Linked DNA regions of Kitasatospora sp. NBC_00315. The protein of the gene in region 1 interacts with the protein of each later gene in a pairwise test. Links are inferred from orthologs where the notes say so. Each region holds a gene or a part of one and is shown on either strand. Other genes may lie near its edges.

Evidence for each region.
Region 2: the proteins of OG823_RS24965 (region 1) and OG823_RS11490 interact in binary tests that used the Escherichia coli proteins (3 or more experiments, as listed by UniProt). The link is inferred for Kitasatospora sp. NBC_00315 from one-to-one orthologs.

The regions. Positions count from the first base shown.
Region 1 is NZ_CP108025.1:5,990,653-6,000,615, forward strand. Bases 4,736-7,732 are described here. They hold OG823_RS24965 (P-II family nitrogen regulator), read left to right. Parts: upstream 4,736-6,063; coding sequence 6,064-6,402; downstream 6,403-7,732. Other genes in these bases: OG823_RS24960 (ammonium transporter), read left to right, coding at 4,748-6,067; OG823_RS24970 (carbohydrate-binding module family 20 domain-containing protein), read left to right, coding at 7,193-7,732. Also shown: pulA (pullulanase-type alpha-1,6-glucosidase), read left to right, coding at 1-1,378; OG823_RS24955 (M4 family metallopeptidase), read left to right, coding at 2,147-4,438; more of OG823_RS24970, read left to right, coding at 7,733-9,328; OG823_RS24975 (isocitrate lyase/phosphoenolpyruvate mutase family protein), read right to left, coding at 9,485-9,963. UniProt on the Escherichia coli protein: P-II indirectly controls the transcription of the glutamine synthetase gene (glnA). P-II prevents NR-II-catalyzed conversion of NR-I to NR-I-phosphate, the transcriptional activator of GlnA. When P-II is uridylylated to P-II-UMP, these events are reversed.
Region 2 is NZ_CP108025.1:2,883,668-2,893,711, forward strand. Bases 4,015-7,092 are described here. They hold OG823_RS11490 ([protein-PII] uridylyltransferase), read right to left. Parts: upstream 6,757-7,092; coding sequence 4,273-6,756; downstream 4,015-4,272. Other genes in these bases: OG823_RS11495 (P-II family nitrogen regulator), read right to left, coding at 6,884-7,092. Outside these bases: proS (proline--tRNA ligase), read right to left, coding at 1-490; OG823_RS11475 (class I SAM-dependent methyltransferase), read left to right, coding at 710-1,552; OG823_RS11480 (GNAT family N-acetyltransferase), read right to left, coding at 1,747-2,274; ffh (signal recognition particle protein), read right to left, coding at 2,386-3,954; more of OG823_RS11495, read right to left, coding at 7,093-7,222; OG823_RS11500 (ammonium transporter), read right to left, coding at 7,222-8,571; OG823_RS11505 (hypothetical protein), read right to left, coding at 8,882-10,044.

The DNA.
Region 1 (9,963 bases):
CGTCCCCGGCTACTACCAGCGGCTCGACGCGGCCGGCAAGGTCACCACGGACAGCTGCTGCGCGGACACCGCGCCGGAGCACGCCATGATGAACCGCCTGGTCGTCGACTCGGTCACGACCTGGGCCCGCGAGTACAAGGTGGACGGGTTCCGCTTCGACCTGATGGGCCTGGACCCGAAGTCCACCATGCTGGACGTGCAGTCCGCGCTGCGGAAGATGACGCCCGCCTCGGACGGCGTCGACGGCAAGAACATCTTCCTGTACGGCGAGGGCTGGAACTTCGGCGCCGTCGCCAACAACGCCCGCTTCGTGCAGGCCAGTCAGCTGAACATGGCCGGCACCGGCATCGCCACCTTCGACGACCGGGTCCGGGACGCGGCGCGCGGCGGCAACTACCAGCTCTCCTCGGCGCCCCAGCAGGGCTTCGCCTCGGGCCTGTTCACCGACCCGAACGGCTCGGCCGACAACGGCACCGCCGAGGAGCAGAAGGCCCGTCTGCTGCACGAGATGGACCAGATCAAGGTCGCACTGACCGGCAACCTGGCGGGCTACTCGTTCACCGACACCACCGGCAAGGCCGTCACCGGCGCGGGCGTCGACTACAACGGCTCCCCGACCGGCTACGCGGCCAAGCCGGGCGAGTCGGTGGAGTACGTCGACGCACACGACAACGCCGACCTGTTCGACGCGCTGGCGTTCAAGCTGCCGACCACCACCCCGCCGGCCGACCGGGCCCGGATGCAGGCCCTTGCGCTGTCCGTCACCGCCCTCACCCAGGGGCCCGGCTTCGCCCAGGCGGGCAGCGACCTGCTGCGCTCCAAGTCGCTGGACGCCAACTCCTTCGACTCCGGTGACTGGTACAACGCCATCCACTGGGACGCCTCGCAGGGCAACGGCTGGGGTCGCGGCGTGCCGCTCGCGGCCGACAACCAGTCGCTGTGGCCGGTCTCCAAGTCGCTGCTGGCCAACCCGAACCTGAAGGTGGGCAGCGCCGACATCCTCGCGGCGAGCGCGATCTACCAGCAGCTGCTGAAGATCAAGCAGTCCTCTCCGCTGTTCTCGCTGCCGACGGCCGCCGAGGTGCAGCAGCGCCTGTCGTACCCGCTCTCCGGCACGGCCGGCGAGACGCCCGGCGTGATCACGCTGCACCTGGACGGCACGGGCCTCAAGGGCGCGGAGAAGGGCATCACGGTGGTCTTCAACGCGACGCCGACCGCCCAGAGCCAGACCGTCACCGCGCTGAAGGGCTCCCAGCAGAGCCTGCACCCGGTGCAGGCGGGCGGTACGGATCCGGTGGTCAAGAAGGCCGGATTCGACGGCGGCACGGGGACCTTCACCGTGCCGGGCCGGACCGTGGCGGTGTTCGTCCAGCACTGACGGACCGGCAACCGCCGTCCCGCAGACGGGGGAGCCCCGCGTCGCACTCCGGTGCGACGCGGGGCGCTCCGTCGTTTCCGGCCGTCCGGAGTGTCGTCAGGGATGCCGTCCGGGCTGCCCACCCGGGGCGTCCCGGACCGCCCCGCGGCGCCCGTCCGGCGCCCGTCCGGCGGCCGTCCGGAGCCCGTCCGGCGCCCGTCCGGCGGCCGTCCGGAGCCCGTCCGGAGCCCGTCCGGCCGTCAGGACGTATGCGCCGAATGGCCGGATCCAGTCGTTGGCACCCGGCGACCGGTGACGTGCCGGGGGCGCCCGGCGCTGCGTGCCGGGCGGCGGGGCCGGTGCGGGCGTCGCCTGCTGGTCAGTGCTCTCCGCCGCTGACCGGCCCGTCCCGGAGTAATGAAACCCATCTCCAGAAGTGTCTTCTCCCGTAACACACTTGAGATCTGCGGCGGGCCGGCGGCAGGGTCGTGAACCGGCCAATCACTGGCATGCATCTGTCATTCATGAGGCGTTTGCTGCCACGATTCCCCCGGCTGCAGACGAGGGGTCCCCCACCTCCCGCTGGGGCCGTAACAGGTCAGGTAAGGCGCATCGCACTTCCTGCACCACTCCCGGATCACCGCACCCGCGCCGCGCACCGGCGGCGGGGGCCCCCACTGTGCCGCGACCCCGCGGCCAGGTTCTCTCCACCGTCCGCCAACCCGCGGCACGGTCGGAAAAGGAGTCCGAATGCCCCGCTACACCCATGCCCGGAAGGCCGCGGTTGTCATGGCCGCATCCACTGCGCTGCTCGTGACCGGCATGCCGGCCATCGCGCAGGCGGTCAGCCCCTCGCCGGCTGCCGCCGCTTCGCAGACGGTGGCCGGGCGGGCCGCGCTGATCGCCTCCGCCAACCAGCAGACCACCTCCCTCGCACAGCAGTTGGGCCTGGGCAGCCAGGAGAAGCTGGTCACCAAGGACGTCGTCCAGGACGCCAACGGCGTCCGGCACCTGCGCTACGAGCGGACCTACGGCGGGCTCCCCGTCCTCGGCGGTGACCTGATCGTCCACCAGAACGCCGCGGGCACCACCACCGGCGTCAGCCGGGCCAGCGAGGCCCAGCTCGCGGGCATCAGCACCACCCCCGCGCTGGCCGCGCCGAAGGCCCAGGCCGCCGCGCTCGCCGCCGAGGCCGGCTCCGCGCTGGACACCGCGCCCCGGCTGGTCGTCTGGGCCGCCTCCGGCACCCCGACGCTCGCCTGGGAGACCGTCGTCTCCGGCAAGGAGAGCGACGGCACCCCGAGCCGCCTGCACGTCATCACCGACGCCGCGACCGGCTCCGTGCTCGGCAAGACCGAGGGCATCCAGACCGGCACCGGCACCGGCGTCTTCGTCGGCAACGTGCCGCTGACCACCACGCTGAGCGGCTCCACGTACCAGCTCAAGGACGCCTCGCGCGGTGGGATGTACACCACCAACATGAACCACGGCACGTCCGGCAACGGCACGCTGTACACCAAGTCGACCGACACCTGGGGCAACGGGCAGGCCAGCAACTCGGAGTCCGCCGCCGTCGACGCCCAGTACGGCGTCGGTGCGACCTGGGACTTCTACAAGAACACCTTCGGCCGCAACGGCATCCGCAACGACGGTGTCGGCGCGTTCAGCCGCGTGCACTACGACAACAACTACACCAACGCGTTCTGGGACGACTCGTGCTTCTGCATGACGTACGGCGACGGCGCGAGCAACACCCACCCGCTCACCGAGATCGACGTGGCCGGCCACGAGATGAGCCACGGCGTCACCGCCGCCACCGCCAACCTGAACTACTCGGGTGAGTCCGGCGGCCTGAACGAGGCCACCTCCGACATCTTCGGCTCGATGGTCGAGTTCTACGCCAACCTGCCCACCGACAACCCGGACTACCTGATCGGCGAGGTCATCGACCTCAACGGCAACGGCACCCCGCTGCGCTACATGGACAAGCCCTCCAAGGACGGCAGCTCGGCCGACTCCTGGTACTCGGGTGTCGGCAACCTCGACGTCCACTACTCCTCGGGCGTCGCCAACCACTTCTTCTACCTGCTCTCCGAGGGCAGCGGCGCCAAGGTGGTCAACGGGGTCAGCTACAACAGCCCGACCGTGAACAGCATCGCGGTCGCCGGCATCGGCCGGGACAAGGCGGCGCAGGTCTGGTACAAGGCGCTCACCTCGTACATGACCTCCACCACCAACTACGCCTCGGCCCGCACCGCGACCCTCAGCGCCGCCTCCGACCTGTACGGCGCCGGCAGCACCGAGTACAACCAGGTCGCCACCGCATGGGCCGCCGTCAACGTCGGCTCGCTGCCGGCCGGCGGCGTGACCGTGACCAGCCCGGGCAACCAGTCCACCGCGCTGAACGGCACCGCCAACCTGCAGATCCAGGCCAGTGGCGGCACCGCCCCGCTGACCTTCACCGCCACCGGCCTGCCCACCGGCCTGTCGATCAGCTCCACCGGCAAGATCACCGGCACCGCCACCACCGCGGGCACCTACAACGTCACCGTCACCGCCAAGGACGCCGCCAACAAGACCGGCGCAGCCTCCTTCACCTGGACGGTCAGCACCGGCGGCGGCGGCACCTGCACCCCGGCCCAGCTGCTCGGCAACGCCGGCTTCGAGACCGGCACCGCCAGCCCCTGGACCGCCAGCAGCGGCGTCGTCGACAACAGCACCGGCGAGGCCGCCCACGCCGGCTCCTGGAAGGCCTGGCTGAACGGCTACGGCTCCACCCACACCGACAGCCTCTCGCAGACCGTCACCATCCCCGCCGGCTGCAAGGCCACCCTCAGCTTCTACCTCCACATCGACACCGCCGAGACCGGCACCACCGTCTACGACAAGCTCGCCGTCACGGTCAACGGCACCGCGCTGACCACCTACTCCAACGCCAACGCCGCAACCGGCTACCAGCTGCGCACCTTCGACCTCTCCGCCTACGCCGGCCAGAGCGTCACCCTCAAGTTCAACGGCACCGAGGACGCCTCCCTCCAGACCAGCTTCGTGATCGACGACACCTCGATCGCCACCAGCTGACCCACCACGGCCGGGTGACGGCCATCTGAGTGACGGCGGGGCCCGGCAGCACACGCTGCCGGGCCCCGTCCGCCGTCCCCCCGCTGCCCGGCCGCCCCACCGCACCGCCCCGCCCGCCCCGGTCCCGGCCGGCGCCCCGGCCCCTTTCGGCCGGGTCGTGCGGTGAGGGACCGGAAACCCCGCCGCAACACGAAACACGGCGGAAACACCCGTGTCTGCAACCAGAAATTTGGCCGGGTGACACTCTCCCATCCGACCTGCGCACCCTGACAGCCGCGCGGGCCGCCGCTTGGGAAGGCACCGATCCACATGCTCCTGGCTGAAACCAGCACCGGTCTCGACACCGGTGACACCGCCTGGCTGCTGGCCAGCACCGCTCTGGTCCTGCTGATGACCCCCGGCCTCGCGCTGTTCTACGGCGGCATGGTGCGGACCAAGAGCGTACTCAACATGATCATGATGAGCTTCGTCTCGATCGCCGTGGTCACGGTGGTCTGGCTGGTGGCCGGCTACTCGCTGGCGTTCGGCCGGGACGCGGGCGGGTTCGGCCTGATCGGGGGGCTCGGCCACCTCGGGATGGCCGGCATCACCCCGTCCTCGCTCACCGGCCACGTGCCGACCCTGCTCTTCGCGACCTTCCAGCTGACCTTCGCGATCATCACCGCCGCGCTGATCAGCGGCGCCATCGCGGACCGCGCCAAATTCGGCTCCTGGGTGGCCTTCGTCGCCGCCTGGACGCTGCTGGTGTACGTGCCGGTCGCGCACTGGGTCTTCGCCCCCGACGGCTGGATCCAGCACCGGCTCGGTGCGCTGGACTTCGCCGGCGGCACCGTGGTCGAGGTGAACTGCGGCGCCAGCGGCCTCGCCCTGGCCCTGCTGCTCGGGCCCCGGCTGGGCTTCAGGAAGGAGGCCATGCGCCCGCACAACCTGCCGCTGGTACTGCTCGGCGCCGGCCTGCTGTGGTTCGGCTGGTTCGGCTTCAACGGCGGCTCCGCGCTCGGTGCCAACGGCCTGGCCGCGGCCTCGATGCTGAACACCCAGGCGGCCGGCTGCACCGGCCTGCTCGGCTGGCTGCTGGTGGAGAAGCGCCGGGACGGCCACGCCACCACGCTGGGCGCCGCCTCCGGCGCGGTGGCCGGCCTGGTCGCCATCACGCCGGCCTGCGGCAGCGTGGACCTGCCCGGCGCGCTGGTGATCGGCCTGGCGGCCGGTGTGGTCTGCTCCTACGCCGTCAGCTGGAAGTTCCGCCTCGGCTTCGACGACTCGCTGGACGTGGTCGGCGTGCACTTCGTCGCGGGTGTCATCGGTACCGTGCTGATCGGCCTGTTCGCCACCGCCACCATGACCGGCGGCCCGGCCGGCCTGCTGCACGGCGGTGGCCTGGCGCAGAGCGGCAAGCAGCTGGTCGCGGTGCTGGCGGTCGCCGGGTACGCGTTCGCGATGACGTACGGGATCGGACGGGTGATCGACCGGGTGATGGGATTCCGCGCTCCGGAGGAGCACGAACTGACCGGCCTCGACCTCGCCGTGCACGCCGAGACCGCGTACGATCACGGCGTCCTGGGTCATGGAACGACGGCCCACGCCAGCGTGCTCACGCACTCGTCCGACAGGGCCTCCAAGGTATGAAGCTGATCACCGCGATCGTCAAGCCGTTCAAGCTGGACGAGGTCAAGAACGCGCTCCAGGCCATCGGCGTCCACGGACTCACCGTCACCGAGGCCAGCGGGTACGGACGCCAGCACGGCCACACCGAGGTGTACCGGGGCGCGGAGTACCGGATCGACCTCGTCCCCAAGGCCCGGATCGAGGTCGTGGTGGAGGACGAGGACGCCGAGCCGGTGATGGACGCCATCGTGGCGGCCGCCCGGACCGGCAAGATCGGCGACGGCAAGGTCTGGTCGGTGCCGGTCGAGGGCATCGTCCGGGTCCGCACCGGCGAGCGCGGCCCCGACGCGGTCTGATCCGTCCCGGCCCGGGCTCGTCGCGGCCCGGGCCGGGACGGTGCACCGGTCAGGACGGCGCCGACGAGAATCAGCCACCGGTCGGCCCGGCGCGGTGAATCGCCACCCCGCCGGGCTCGGTGGGGGACGGGCCGTCGGGCCGGGCCGACCGCCGTGGTGCGCCGGGACGGCCACCCGGGCGCCGCCGGAGCCGTGACGGGAGCAGCAGCGCGGTGGCGAGGGCGGACACGGCCGTGAGCACTCCGGTCGTCCGCAGTCGGCTGATCAGCAGCAGCAATCCGCGCGGGCCGGCGCCGGTCACGCCAGGTCGACCCCCGTGCGGTGGTGTCCCGTGCGGTGGTGTCCCGGCCGGGGCGATCCGCCTGAACCCCCCGGCCCGGCGCCGGGCGCCGCACCTCGTTCGTGGCGGCTGGAACACCGTGATGTGAGCCACCCGGCGCAGCCGTGTGGCCCGGCGGTCCCGAACTCCTCGAAGCCGGGCGCCTCGCCGGCCTTCGCCCCGGCCGCCGCGCACGGCCGGCCGGTCCTCCGTGTGCGTCGTCGCAGTGCCGTCCCGCCCGTCACCTGGCCGGATGCGCCGACGGCCGAAGAGGTCTCACGGAACTCTCAGGTGACCCTGCGGATCGTTGCCTTCCGGAGTCTTGACGCGACGTCGGGGCGGTCATAAGTTCGGCGCTGCAAGTTTCCTGAAAGTTTCAGCAAGCTTTCGCAAGCGGTCCTGCCCCCACCGTCCGTGCTCCCCGCACCCATGGACGGCGCCAGGCTGCCACCTCAGCCCCCAGGAGACACCGTGGTCACCCCAACCCCCGCCCCCACCCGTCGGCGCGCACGCGTCGCCGGCGCGCTCACCGCATCGGCGGCGCTCGCACTCTCGATCGGCACCGGGCTCACGCTCGCCCCCACCGCCCAGGCCACCCCGCCGGGCAGCAAGGACGTCACGGCCACTCTCTTCGAGTGGAAGTTCGACTCGGTCGCCAAGGCCTGCACCGACACGCTCGGCCCCAAGGGCTACGGCTTCGTCGAGGTCTCGCCCGCCCAGGAGACCATCCAGGGCGCCCAGTGGTGGACGGCCTACCAGCCGGTCAGCTACAAGATCGCCGGGCGCCTGGGCGACCGGACCTCCTTCCAGAACATGGTCAGCACCTGCCACGCGGCGGGCGTCAAGGTGATCGCCGACTCGGTGATCAACCACATGTCGGCCGGCTCGGGCACCGGCACCGGCGGCACCAACTACACCAAGTACAACTACCCCGGGTACTTCCAGGACCAGGACTTCCACTCCTGCCGGACGTCGATCAGCAACTACGCCGACCGCTCCAACGTGCAGAACTGCGAGCTGGTCGGCCTCGCCGACCTGAACACCGGCAGCAGCTACGTCCAGCAGACCATCGCCAACTACCTCAGCGACATGTCCTCGATGGGCGTCGACGGGTTCCGGATCGACGCGGCCAAGCACATCGCCGCCTCCGACCTGGCCGCCATCAAGGCCAAGATGAGCAACCCGAACGCCTTCTGGGTGCAGGAGGTGATCTACGGATCGGGCGAGGCCGTCCAGCCGTCCGAGTACACCGGTACCGGAGACGTGGACGAGTTCCGCTCCGCGACCTGGCTCAAGAGCGCCTTCAACGGCGGCAAGATCTCCGACCTGAGCACCTGGGGCAACGGCCTGCTGGGCAGCTCGCAGGCGCGCACCTTCGTCGACAACTGGGACACCGAGCGCAACGGCTCGACCCTCAACTACAAGTACGGCAGCGCCTACACGCTGGCCAACGTCTTCCTGCTGGCCAACTCGTACGGCTCGCCGAACGTCTACTCCGGCTACGCCTTCTCCTCCAACGACGACGGCCCGCCGAACGGCGGCACCGTCAACGCCTGCTACAGCGACGGCTGGAACTGCACGCACGCCTGGCGCCAGGTCGCCAACATGGTCGGCTTCCGCAACGCGGTCTCCGGCACCGGCATCACCAACTGGTGGTCCAACGGCAACAACGCGATCGGCTTCGGCCGCGGCAGCAAGGGCTACGTCGCGATCAACGACGAGTCCGGCTCGGTGACCCAGACCTTCCAGACCTCGCTGCCGGCGGGCACCTACTGCGACGTCCAGCACGGTGACCCGACCGCCGGCGGCGGCTGCACCGGCGCCACCTACACCGTCGGCTCCAACGGCCAGTTCACCGCCACCGTCGCGGCCGGCGAGGCCGTCGCGCTGTACGTCGGCGCAAGTGGCACCACCGCCAGCCCGAGCGCCACGCCGTCCGCCAGCGCCACGGCGACCAGCGGCACCAACAGCGCGACCGTGTTCTACAGCACCGACAAGAACTGGTCCGCGTACGACATCCACTACGCTCCCAACGGCGGCACCTGGACCACCTCACCCGGCGTCGCCATGGACGCGGCCTGCACCGGCTGGGTGAAGAAGACCGTCGCCCTGGGCAGTGCCACCGGCCTGGCCGCGACCTTCAACAACGGCTCCGGCACCTGGGACAACAACAACAGCGCCAACTACGCGCTGGGCACCGGCAACGTGACGGTCAAGGACGGCGTGGTCGGCAGCGGCGACCCGTGCGGCACCGCCACGGCCACCGCCACGGCCACCGCGACCGCCAGCCCCTCCGCGACGGCCACCTCGGCCACCAGCGGCGCCTCCTTCGCGGTGAACGCCACCACCACGGTCGGCCAGAACCTCTACGTGGTCGGCAGCATCGCCGCCCTCGGCACCTGGGACCCGAACAGCGCGCTGCTGCTCTCCTCCGCCGCGTACCCGGTCTGGAAGCTGGACGTCTCGCTGGCGGCCGGCACCTCCTTCGAGTACAAGTACGTCCGCAAGGACGCCGCCGGCACGGTGACCTGGGAGTCCGGTGCGAACCGCACCGCGACCGTCCCGGCCTCCGGTCGGGTCACGCTCAGCGACACCTGGCGCGCCTGACCCACCGCCGCACGGCCCGGGTGAACGCCCGGCCCGGTGAACGTCGGCCCGGGTGAACGCCCGCCGAACGTCGGCCCCGGGTGACCGGCCGCCCCGCCTCCCGCTCTCCGGTGAGGCGGGGCGACCGTCGGCGTGGGGCCCCGAGCGGGCCCCGGCTCACCCCTCCATCAGCCGGTTGGCGTCCCGGTAGGAGAGCGTCCCGGGGCCGAAGCCGAAGGTCCCCTCGTCCCGGATCTCCTGCGCGGCCCGTAGTACGGCGGTCATCGCGACCCTCGGCAGCGCCGATCCCAGGCTGATCCGGCGTACCCCCAGATCCCTCAACTCCCCGACGGAGAGCGTGAGACCGGCCGCCCCCGCCAGGACGTTGACCGGCCGCCCCACCGAGGCGCAGACCACGCGGACGGCCTCGGCGTCGGGCAGCGCCGGCGCGTACAGCACGTCGGCCCCGGCCTCCTCGAAGGCCTGCAGCCGCCGGACGGTGTCCTTGAGGTCGGGCCGGCCGAGGAAGAAGTTCTCCGCCCGCGCGGTCACGGTGAACGGGAAGTCCAGCGCCCGCGCCGCCTCGACGGCCGCGCGCACCCGCTCCACCGCGAGACCGAAGGGCAGCACCGGATCGCCGGGATCGTCCCCGGCGT
Region 2 (10,044 bases), 3.1 Mb from region 1 along the record:
CCGTGTGGCCCTCCTGCCAGAGGAACTCGGTGGTGCGCAGGAAGACGCGCGGACGCAGCTCCCAGCGGACCACGTTGGCCCACTGGTTGATCAGCAGGGGCAGGTCCCGGTGGCTCTGCACCCACTTGGAGAAGTACTCGTTGATGATCGTCTCGGAGGTGGGCCGGACGACGACCGGCTCCTCCAGTTCCTTGCCGCCGCCGTGGGTGACCACCGCGAGCTCGGGCGCGAAGCCCTCGACGTGCTCGGCTTCCCTGGTCAGGTAGGACTGCGGGATGAACATCGGGAAGTAGGCGTTCTGAGCGCCGGCCTTCTTGATGCGGGCGTCCATCTCCTGCTGCATCCGCTCCCACAGGCCGTAGCCGTACGGTCGGATGACCATGGTGCCGCGCACCGGACCGTTGTCGGCCAGCTCGGCCTTGTTGATGAGGTCCTGGTACCAGCGCGGGAAGTCGTCCGCCTGGGGGGTGAGAACGGGTGCCTTTGCCATGGGGCGAATCGTACGGGGCATTCGGCCCCTCCTCCGAATCCGCCCGGGCCCGCGCCGCGTCCGATCGGGCGCTCGGGGCGCGGGGGCGCACGCCCGCGGCGCGCGGACAGCACGCTGTACCCCTCTGGACGGCGCGCCCGAGCCGCTGTTCGCTGGAGGGGGGCGGGACCTTGGGGGGAGCCACGGACACGACACCGAAGGACCGGATAGGAGGCCGCGATGGCTTCAGCGCAGGCGACCGGTACGACCGCAGAGCACGCGCTGGTACAGGACCGAACAGAGCCCGACGGGCCGGGGCCCGGCCGGGCCCGCGACTGGGCCGAGATCCAGGAACGGATGCTCGTACCGCTCTACGAGGCGGTCCACGACCGCCTGGAGGTCGGCCCGGCCACCAGCGTGCTCGGCCTCGGCTGCCGGTCGGGGCTGGCGCTGCTGCTCGCGGCGGGGCGGGGCGCCGAGGTCGCCGGACTGGAGGCGCAGCCGGAGCTGCGGCAGCTGGCCCGGGAGCGCCGGCTGCGGGTCGGAGCGGAGGGCCGGCCGGGGGGCCGGACCACGGCGGAGCAGGACGACGTCCCCCGCACGGCCTATTCACTGGTGACGGTTTTCGAGCAGCTGCCGGGAGCCTGCGACCCCGCACGGGTGGTCGCCGAAGCGGCACGTCTCACCCTGGCCGGCGGGCATGTGGTGCTGGCCGCGTGGGGTCCGCCCGAGCGCTGCGAGAGCGCGGCCGTGCTGGACGTGGCGCGCCGGCGGGCCGGGCGGACCACCGCGCGCGACCCGTTCGCGCTGAGCGCGCCCGGCGGCCTGGAGGACCTGCTCCTGGGCACGGGCCTGCGGCCGGCCGGCAGTGGCCGGGTGAGCTGCCCGTTCGCGTACGCGGACCTGGACAGCGCGGTGCGCGGGCTGCTCTCCACGGGCCTCTACGACAGCGCGGTCGAGTTCTCCGGCCGCTCGCTGGTGGCCAAGGAGCTGGAGGAGATCCTGCACCCCTACCGGCGGCCGGGCGGCGCGGTACGGATGGCGAACGTCTTCCGGTACGTCATCGCGGAGCGGATGCGCTGAGGCGACCGCGGGGCGGGGCGCACGTCGCACGACGTGCGCCCCGCCCCGCACGGACACACCCTCCCCGACCGGACACGCCCTCCCCGACCACCCCCACCTCAACCCGCGCGCGCCACGGCCCGCACGCACCTCAACCCGCGCGCGCCACGGCCCGCACGCACCCCGCCCCGCACGCGCCCCGCCCGGCTGCCCGCTCAGTCCGTCGGCAGGCCCGGCCGCTCCTCCGCCGTCAGGGCGAACCGCTCGTGGTCGCGCCACGCACCGCCGAGGAACAGCATCCGGGGTGTGAAGCCCTCGTGCCGGAAGCCCAGCCGGCGGGCCATCGCGATCGAGCGCTCGTTGTCCGGCTGCACGTTGATCTCCAGTCGGTGCAGACCGAGGCCGCCGTCCGCCTGGGCGGCGAGGCAGTGATCGACGACCAGCAGCATGCCCTCGGTCATCCGGCCGGTCCCGACGAACGGCAGGTACGAGTCGTAGCCGAGCGCGCCGTTGCAGAACCGGCCCATCACGATGTTCGCCACGTTGCACTTGCCGACCAGCCCACCGGTGGCCTGGTCGACGATCAAAAAGGTCCGCAGGCCGGCGCCCTGGCGGGTCAGCAGCTCGGGCAGCCCGTCCGGCTCGACCGGGTTCCAGCGGCCGATGTGCCCGGCGGACCGCCGAACGGCCTCGGCGTACTGCTCCACGTCTGCGGGCCTCGGCGCCCGAATCGTCACTCGCACTCCCCCATCATCGGGCACGCCCCCGGGTACGCGGACGGCCCGCCGCCCGGGTGTACCGGGTGGCGGGCCGAAGCGGTGGAGCGGGAGCGCCCCGGGGGGCTCCGAGCCGGGTCAGAGCAGGTCCTTGAACTCCTTGGGGAGCTCGAAGTCGGCCGGGCCCTTGCCCGCACCGAGCCCGAACGCGCCACCCTCGGCGGGAGCCTGCTGGCCGGCGCCCGGGCCGAGGGCGCGGCGCTCAGCGGCGGCCTGCTCCTCCTGCGCCCGCTTCAGCGGGTTGCCGGACTTCTTGCGGCCCTTGGCGGGCTGGGACTTCTTGCCGGACTTCTTCGCACCGCCGCCCATGCCCGGGATGCCGGGCATACCGGGCATGCCCTTGCCGGAGGCCATCGCGGACATCATCTTGCGGGCCTCGAAGAACCGCTCGACCAGGTTGTTGACCTCACCGACGCCGGTGCCCGAACCCTTGGCGATGCGCAGCCGGCGCGAGCCGTTGATGAGCTTGGGGTCGGTCCGCTCGGCCGGGGTCATCGACTTGATGATCGCGCCGACGCGGTTGACGTCCTTGTCGTCGATGTTGTTGATCTGCTCGCGGATCTGGCCCATGCCCGGCAGCATGCCGAGCAGCTTGGAGATCGAGCCCATCTTCTGGACCTGCTCCAGCTGCGACAGGAAGTCGTCGAGCGTGAAGTCCTTGCCGCCGCCCTGCAGCTTGGAGGCGATCTTCTCGGCCTCGGCCTGCGAGAAGGTCTGCTCGGCCTTCTCGATCAGGGAGAGCATGTCGCCCATGCCGAGGATGCGCGAGGCCATCCGGTCCGGGTGGAAGGCGTCGAACTCGTCGACCTTCTCGCCGTTGGAGGCGAACATGATCTGCCGGCCGGTGACGTGCGCGACCGAGAGGGCCGCGCCACCACGGGCGTCGCCGTCGAGCTTGGAGAGCACCACACCGGTGAAGTCGACGCCGTCGAGGAAGGCCTGTGCGGTGGTGACCGCGTCCTGGCCGATCATCGCGTCGACGACGAAGAGGACCTCGTCCGGGTTGACCGCGGCCCGGATGTCGGCGGCCTGCTGCATCAGGTCGGCGTCGATGCCGAGGCGGCCGGCGGTGTCGACGATGACGACGTCGTACTGCTTCTGCTTGGCGTACTCGATCGAGTCGCGGGCGACCTTGACCGGGTCGCCGACGCCGTTGCCCGGTTCGGGGGCGTAGATCGCCACACCGGCGCGCTCGGCGACGACGGTCAGCTGGTTGACGGCGTTGGGGCGCTGGAGGTCACAGGCCACGAGCAGCGGCGTGTGCTTCTGCGACTTCAGCCAATAGCCGAGCTTGCCCGCGAGGGTGGTCTTACCGGCACCCTGCAGACCGGCCAGCATGATCACCGTCGGGCCGGTCTTGGCGAACCGGACCCTTCGGGTCTCGCCGCCGAGGATGTTGATGAGCTCCTCGTTGACGATCTTGATGATCTGCTGGGCCGGGTTCAGCGCACCGGACACCTCGGCGCCGAGCGCCCGGTCCTTGACCTGCTTGATGAAGGCCCGGACCACCGGCAGCGCGACATCCGCTTCGAGCAGCGCGATCCGGATCTCGCGGGCGGTGGCGTCGATGTCCGCCTCGCTGAGGCGGCCCTTGCCCCGGAGGTTCTTGAACGTCGCTGCGAGGCGATCGGAAAGAGTGTCGAACACGTCGTCGCGGGTCCCTTGCGGCATCGATACGGGTACGGTCGTCGCCCCCAGGGTATCCGGCCGCCCCGGGTACGGTCTCCACCCCTGGGGCGGCGGCCTTCGGCCGAGCGGCGCGGCCCCGGACGTCGGCACCGCGAACCGGCACCGCGAACCGGCACCGCGAACCGGCGCGGGAGCCCCGGCGGCGCCGCGACCCGGGCGGCTCCCGGCCCGTCCGTGGGCGGCTCCCGGCCCGTCCGCGGGCAGCTCCCGGCCCGTCCGCGGGGGGGGCGCCCGACTCTCCGACGCGCCGGCCGCCGGAGCCTCCGCGCCCCCGGCTCACCCGAGCGCCGCCTGCACCTGGGCCGCCACCTCCGCGGCCCGCTGCTGGGCCAGCGGCCGGCCGGCCGGGTCGGTGACGTAGAAGGCGTCGACGGCGTCCGCCCCGAGCGTGGAGATGTGCGCGGTGCGCACCCGCACGCCCGCCTCGTCCAGCGCGCGGCCGATCCGGTGCAGCAGGCCGGGGGCGTCGTGGGCCCGGACCTCCAGGACGGTGGCGGTCGCGGAGGCCCCGCCCGGGGCGACCGACACCACCGGCGGCGGGGTGCTGATCCCGCGCCGCCGGGGCGCCGCGGCGTCGCGTTCGGCGAGCTTGCGCGAGACGTCCAGCGAGCCCTCCAGGGCCCGGCGCAGGTCGGCCCGCAGGCGCGCCGCCTCGGGGAGGTCGCCGAACTCGGCGGTGACCGTCCAGGAGATCAGCAGGACGGCTCCGACGCCGATCGGGTCCAGTTCGCGCAGCCCGGCCGCGCGGACGGTGAGGCGGTGCAGGGCGAGCACGCCGGCGACGGTGCCGAGCAGGCCGGGGCGATCGGGGATGGCCAGGGTCAGATCGACGCCCATCGCCTCGGTGGCGAAGGACTCCAGGTCGCTCCGGGCGTGCAGGGAGAGCGCCGGGCCCTGGGTGCGGGCCGCCTCGATGGCGAGGCGCTCCTCCTCCGCGGTCGGTTCGGCGTCCGTCGGATGGGCGCCGCCGACGCCGAAGGCCGGGGGCTGACCGCCGCCCGCCAGCTGCGCGGCCGCGCGACCGACCAGGCCGTCCACCAGCGAGGCCCGCCAGCTGCTCCAGGCGGCCGGGCCGGTCGCGGTGGCGTCGGCCTCGGTGAGCGCGTGCAGCAGTTCCAGGTGCGAGGCGGTGCCGACGACCTTGGTGATCAGGTCGACGGTGGCGGGGTCGTCCGGGTCGCGCCGGGTCGCGGTGTCGACCAGCGTCAGGTGGTGGCGCACCAGCAGCGCGAGGGTCTCGGTGTCGGCGTGGTCGAAGCCCATCCGGACGGCCACGTCGCGGACGATCACCTCCCCCGCCTCCGAGTGGTCGCCCGGCCAGCCCTTGCCGATGTCGTGCAGCAGCGCCGCGACCAGCAGCAGGTCGGGGCGGGCCACCCGGCGGGTCATCGCGGCGGCCCGGACCGCCGTCTCGACCAGGTGCCGGTCGACCGTCCAGCGGTGCACGGCGTTGCGCTGCGGGCGGCATCGCACCCGCTCCCAGTCCGGCAGCAGCCGGGTGATCAGCCCCTCCGCCTCCAGCGCCTCCCAGACCGGGACGCACGCCTCCCCCGCGCCCAACAGTGTGACCAGCTGCTCGCGGGCCTCGTCCGGCCAGGGCACCGGCAGCGGTCTGGCCTCGGCGGCGAGCCGCCGCACGGTCGCGTAGGAGATGGTGAGGCCGGCCTGTGCGGCGGCCGCGGCGGCGCGCAGCGGCAGCACCGGATCGTTGGCGGGCCGGGCGCCCTGGGCGAGGACGGCCTCGCCGTCCTGCTCGACCACGCCCTCGGCGAGCGGACGGCGCTCGACGGCGCCGCGGGCCACCGCGCCGGTGCCGCGCCCCACGCCGCTGAACGGGAAGGTGAGCCGGGACGAGCGGCGGCCCCGCGCGGAGCGGGCCGCGAGGACCCGCTCGACGGCGCGCCAGGTGACGTCCCCGGCGTAGCTGACGGTGCGGGCGCACTCGTAGACCTGGCGCAGCAGCGTGTCGGCGTCCAGCACGCCGAGGGCGGCCGCCACCTGGTCCTGGTCCTGGAGGCTGAGGCGGTCGGTGGCCCGGCCGGTCGTCAGGTGCAGCGCGTCGCGGACGTCGCTGAGACGCCGGGCGGCGGCCTCCAGCCCGTCGCGCGGGGCGTCGGCGAGCCAGGAGGCGGCGATCGCGTTGAGGGCGACGACGTCGCGCAGGCCGCCCCTGGCCTCCTTGAGGTCCGGCTCCAGCAGGAAGGAGAGCTCGCCGTGCCGCTCGGCCCGCTCCGCGCAGAGCTCGTGCAGCTCGGGCAGGCGGGTGGCGGCGGTCGCCCGCCAGTCGGACAGGACGGCGGAGCGCAGCGAGGCGGTGAGGGCGCCGTCACCGGCGATGTGCCGGGCGTCCAGCAGGCCGAGCTGGGCCTTGAGGTCCTCGGCGGCGACCGAGCGGGCCTCGGCGACGGTCCGCACGGAGTGGTCCAGGGCGGCGGCGTTGTCCCAGACGGGATACCAGATGCGCTCCGGCAGGGCGCTGTCGATCGGGCCCTCGTGCAGCAGCAGGACGTCGAGGTCGCTGCGCGGGGAGAGCTCGCCGCGGCCGTAGCCGCCGACCGCGACCAGGGCCACCCCCGGCGGGGCGTCGGCGGCGGTGAGCAGGCCGGACAGCCAGCGGTCGGTGAGTGCGGCCAGTGCGGCCCGGCGCTCGGCGCCGGTGACGGACGGGTCGGCGAACAGGCGGGCGCGGGCGCCGCCGTAGTCGGTGGGCCCGTCCTGCGCGTCGGCGGGCGGGGAAGGAGGGTTGGCGTCGGTCGTCATGTCGAGATCCCCATCCGTCGTCCGGGCGCTGCACGGGCCTGATATGCCGTCAGCGGACCTGCGGCCGGAGACCGGCCGCAGATCCGCGTGAGGTGGTATCGAGAGGAATGCTAGATCCAGCGGTGGGCTAGAGGGCGTCGGGCCCGCGCTCGCCGGTCCGGACCCGGACGGCGGTCTCGACCGGGACGCTCCAGACCTTGCCGTCGCCGATCTTGCCGGTCCGGGCGGCCTTCACCAGGACGTCGATCAGCTGCTCGGCGTCGTCGTCCTCGACCAGCACCTCGATCCGGACCTTCGGTACCAGGTCGACGGTGTACTCCGCGCCCCGGTAGACCTCGGTGTGACCGCGCTGGCGACCGTAGCCGCTGGCCTCCGTCACGGTGAGGCCGTGCACTCCGAAGGCCTGCAGGGCGGCCTTCACGTCGTCCAGCCGGTGCGGCTTGATGACCGCGGTGATGAGCTTCATCAGGCGTCGACCTCAGTCTTCTCGGCGGTGCTGGCGGTGGTACCGGCGGACTTGGCGGCGGCCTTCTCGACACCCGACACCGCGCGGCTCAGGCTGGCGCCCATCGCGCTGAAGTCGTACGCGGACTCGGCGTGCTCGGCCTGGTCGATGCCGGCCACCTCGACGTCCTCGGTGACCCGGAAGCCGATGGTCTTGTGGATCGCGGTGCCGAGCAGCCAGGACATCACGAAGGAGTAGACCGCGACCGCTGCCACGCCCATCGCCTGCTTGCCGAGCTGGTCGAGGCCGCCGCCGTAGAACAGGCCCTTGGCGGTCTGGCCGACGCCACCGGTGGCGAAGAGGCCGATGAGCAGCGAGCCGATCGCACCGCCGACGGCGTGCACGCCGACCACGTCGAGCGAGTCGTCGAAGCCGAAGCGGTACTTGAGGCTGATCGCCGCGGCGCAGGCCGCGCCGGCGATCAGGCCGATCGCGATCGAGCCGAGCGGGCTGACCGAGCCGCAGGCGGGGGTGATGGCGACCAGGCCGGCGACGGCGCCCGAGGCGGCACCCAGCGTGGTGAACGCGCCGTGCTTGAGCTTCTCGTAGACGAGCCAGCCGAGGACCGCGGCGGCGGTGGCGATCTGGGTGTTGATCAGGGCCATCGACGCGACGCCGTTGGCGGCCAGTGCCGAGCCCGCGTTGAAGCCGAACCAGCCGAACCACAGCAGACCGGAACCGAGCATCACCAGCGGCAGGCTGTGCGGGCGCATGGGGTCACGCTTGAAGCCGACCCGCTTGCCGAGCACCAGGCAGAGCGCGAGGCCCGCCACACCGGCGTTGATGTGGACCGCGGTGCCACCGGCGAAGTCGATCACACCGTTGCGGTCGCCGAGCCAGCCGCCGTTGCCGCCGTCGAAGAAGAAGACCCAGTGCGCGACGGGGAAGTAGACCACGCTCACCCAGAGGGCGATGAACAGGGCCCAGGCGCCGAACTTGGCCCGGTCCGCGATCGCGCCGCTGATCAGGGCGGGGGTGATGATGGCGAACATCAGCTGGAAGGCGGCGAAGGTGGTGGTGGGGATGGTGCCGGTCAGCTGGTTGAGGCCGATGCCGCGCATCCCCAGGAAGTCGAGGTTGCCGATCAGGCCGGCGCCGGCGTCGGGGCCGAAGCTGAGGGTGTAGCCGTAGAGAACCCAGAGCACGCTGACGATCGCGAGCGAAATGAAGCTCATGACCAGCATGTTGAGTGTGCTCTTGACCCTGACCATGCCCCCGTAGAAGAAGGCCAGGCCCGGGGTCATCAACATGACCAGGGCCGCACTGATGAGCACAAAGGCGGTATCGCCTGCGCTGAAGCCGTCCGGCATCGGCGTCTCCTCGTGAATGAATGCCGCTCCACCCGTGGGTACCTGTCCCGTGCCACCCGGGGTGTCGGCGATGAGAAGGAGAGTGTCGAAGGCGGGTTTCGGCCGATGCGGCTGGGTGTTTCACGGCCGTGACGACGTGAACGCCCGGGTTACGCGGACGTGAACTACGGCCGTGCCATGACAGGACATGGGTTACCGTTCGGCCGCACAGCACGAGGAGTGCTCAAACGATCACCGACCGTGGGGGCGGCGGCCCCCACGGTCGGTGATCGGTTTCGGTGGACGGCCGGTGATGGCCGGATCCGTGCGGTCAGACCGCCGAGGCGAACTCCGGGATCTCCTGGACCACCCGGTCGGCCAGCCGGCTGACCCCGGGCACTCCCCTGAAGGTGCGGTTGGCCGCCTCCGAGGTCTTGCGGACCCGGGTGTTCAGCCGCTCCGAGCGCACCTTGGCGGCGATGTCCACCGCCTGCTCGGCCATCACGGCGGCCTGCTCGGGCTCGTTCTGCAGCAGGTGCACACTGGCCATGCCGACCAGGTTGAAGGCGTACGAGCGGACATGGTCCTCGTCCTGGCGGAACAGGTCGACGGCCCGCTCCATCACCGGTGCCGCCATCGAGGCGTACAGCTCGCTCCGGCTGGAGTGGTAGGCGAGGTCGCGGTAGGAGTGGGCGTTCTCGGCGTTGAGCTCGGCCGCCGAGAAGAACTTCAGCCAGTCCGGGTCGTTGTCGCCCTCGCGGATGTCGGTGAAGGTGTCCTCCGCCAGCCGGACGGCCCGGGCACAGCGGTTGACCTCGCCGATCGTCGAGTACGCGCGCGCCTCCATCGCGTACAGCAGGGACTGCTGCTTGGGGGTGGCGGAGTCGCGGCTGCCGTACTGGGCGAGGTGAATCAGCTCCAGGGCGTCCTCGCCGCGGTTGAGGTGGATCATCTGGCGGCTCATGTCGGTGAGGATGAGCGCGCCGAAGGGACGGTCGCCCGCCTCCTTGGCGGCGTGCAGCGCGAGCACGTAGTACTTCTGCGCGCTGGGGTGCATGCCGACGTCGTAGGACATCCAGCCGGCGAGGTGGGCGAGTTCGGCGGTGAGCCGGAACAGCCTGCGGGTGGTCTGCTCGGGGTAGCTCTCCTGCAGCAGGTCGGTGACCTCGTGCAGTTGGCCGACCACGGCCTTGCGGCGCAGACCTCCGCCGTTCTGGGCGTCCCACTGGCGGAACATGACCGTGGTCTGTTCCAGCAGCTCCAGTTCGGGCTCGGAGAGCCGGCCGCTGAACGGCTCGCCGCCGTTGGCGGCGGCCAGGATCGGGGTGGGCGCGCCGCCGGGGCCGGGGGTCAGCCAGCGCTGCATCGGCTCGATCAGCGCGGCCCCGGCCGTCAGGGCCAGCGAAGTGCCCAGGAAGCCTCGCCGGTTGAGCATCAGGTCGCTGCGCGAGTACTCGCTGATCAGCTGGACCGTCTGCGGGGCGCTCCACGGCA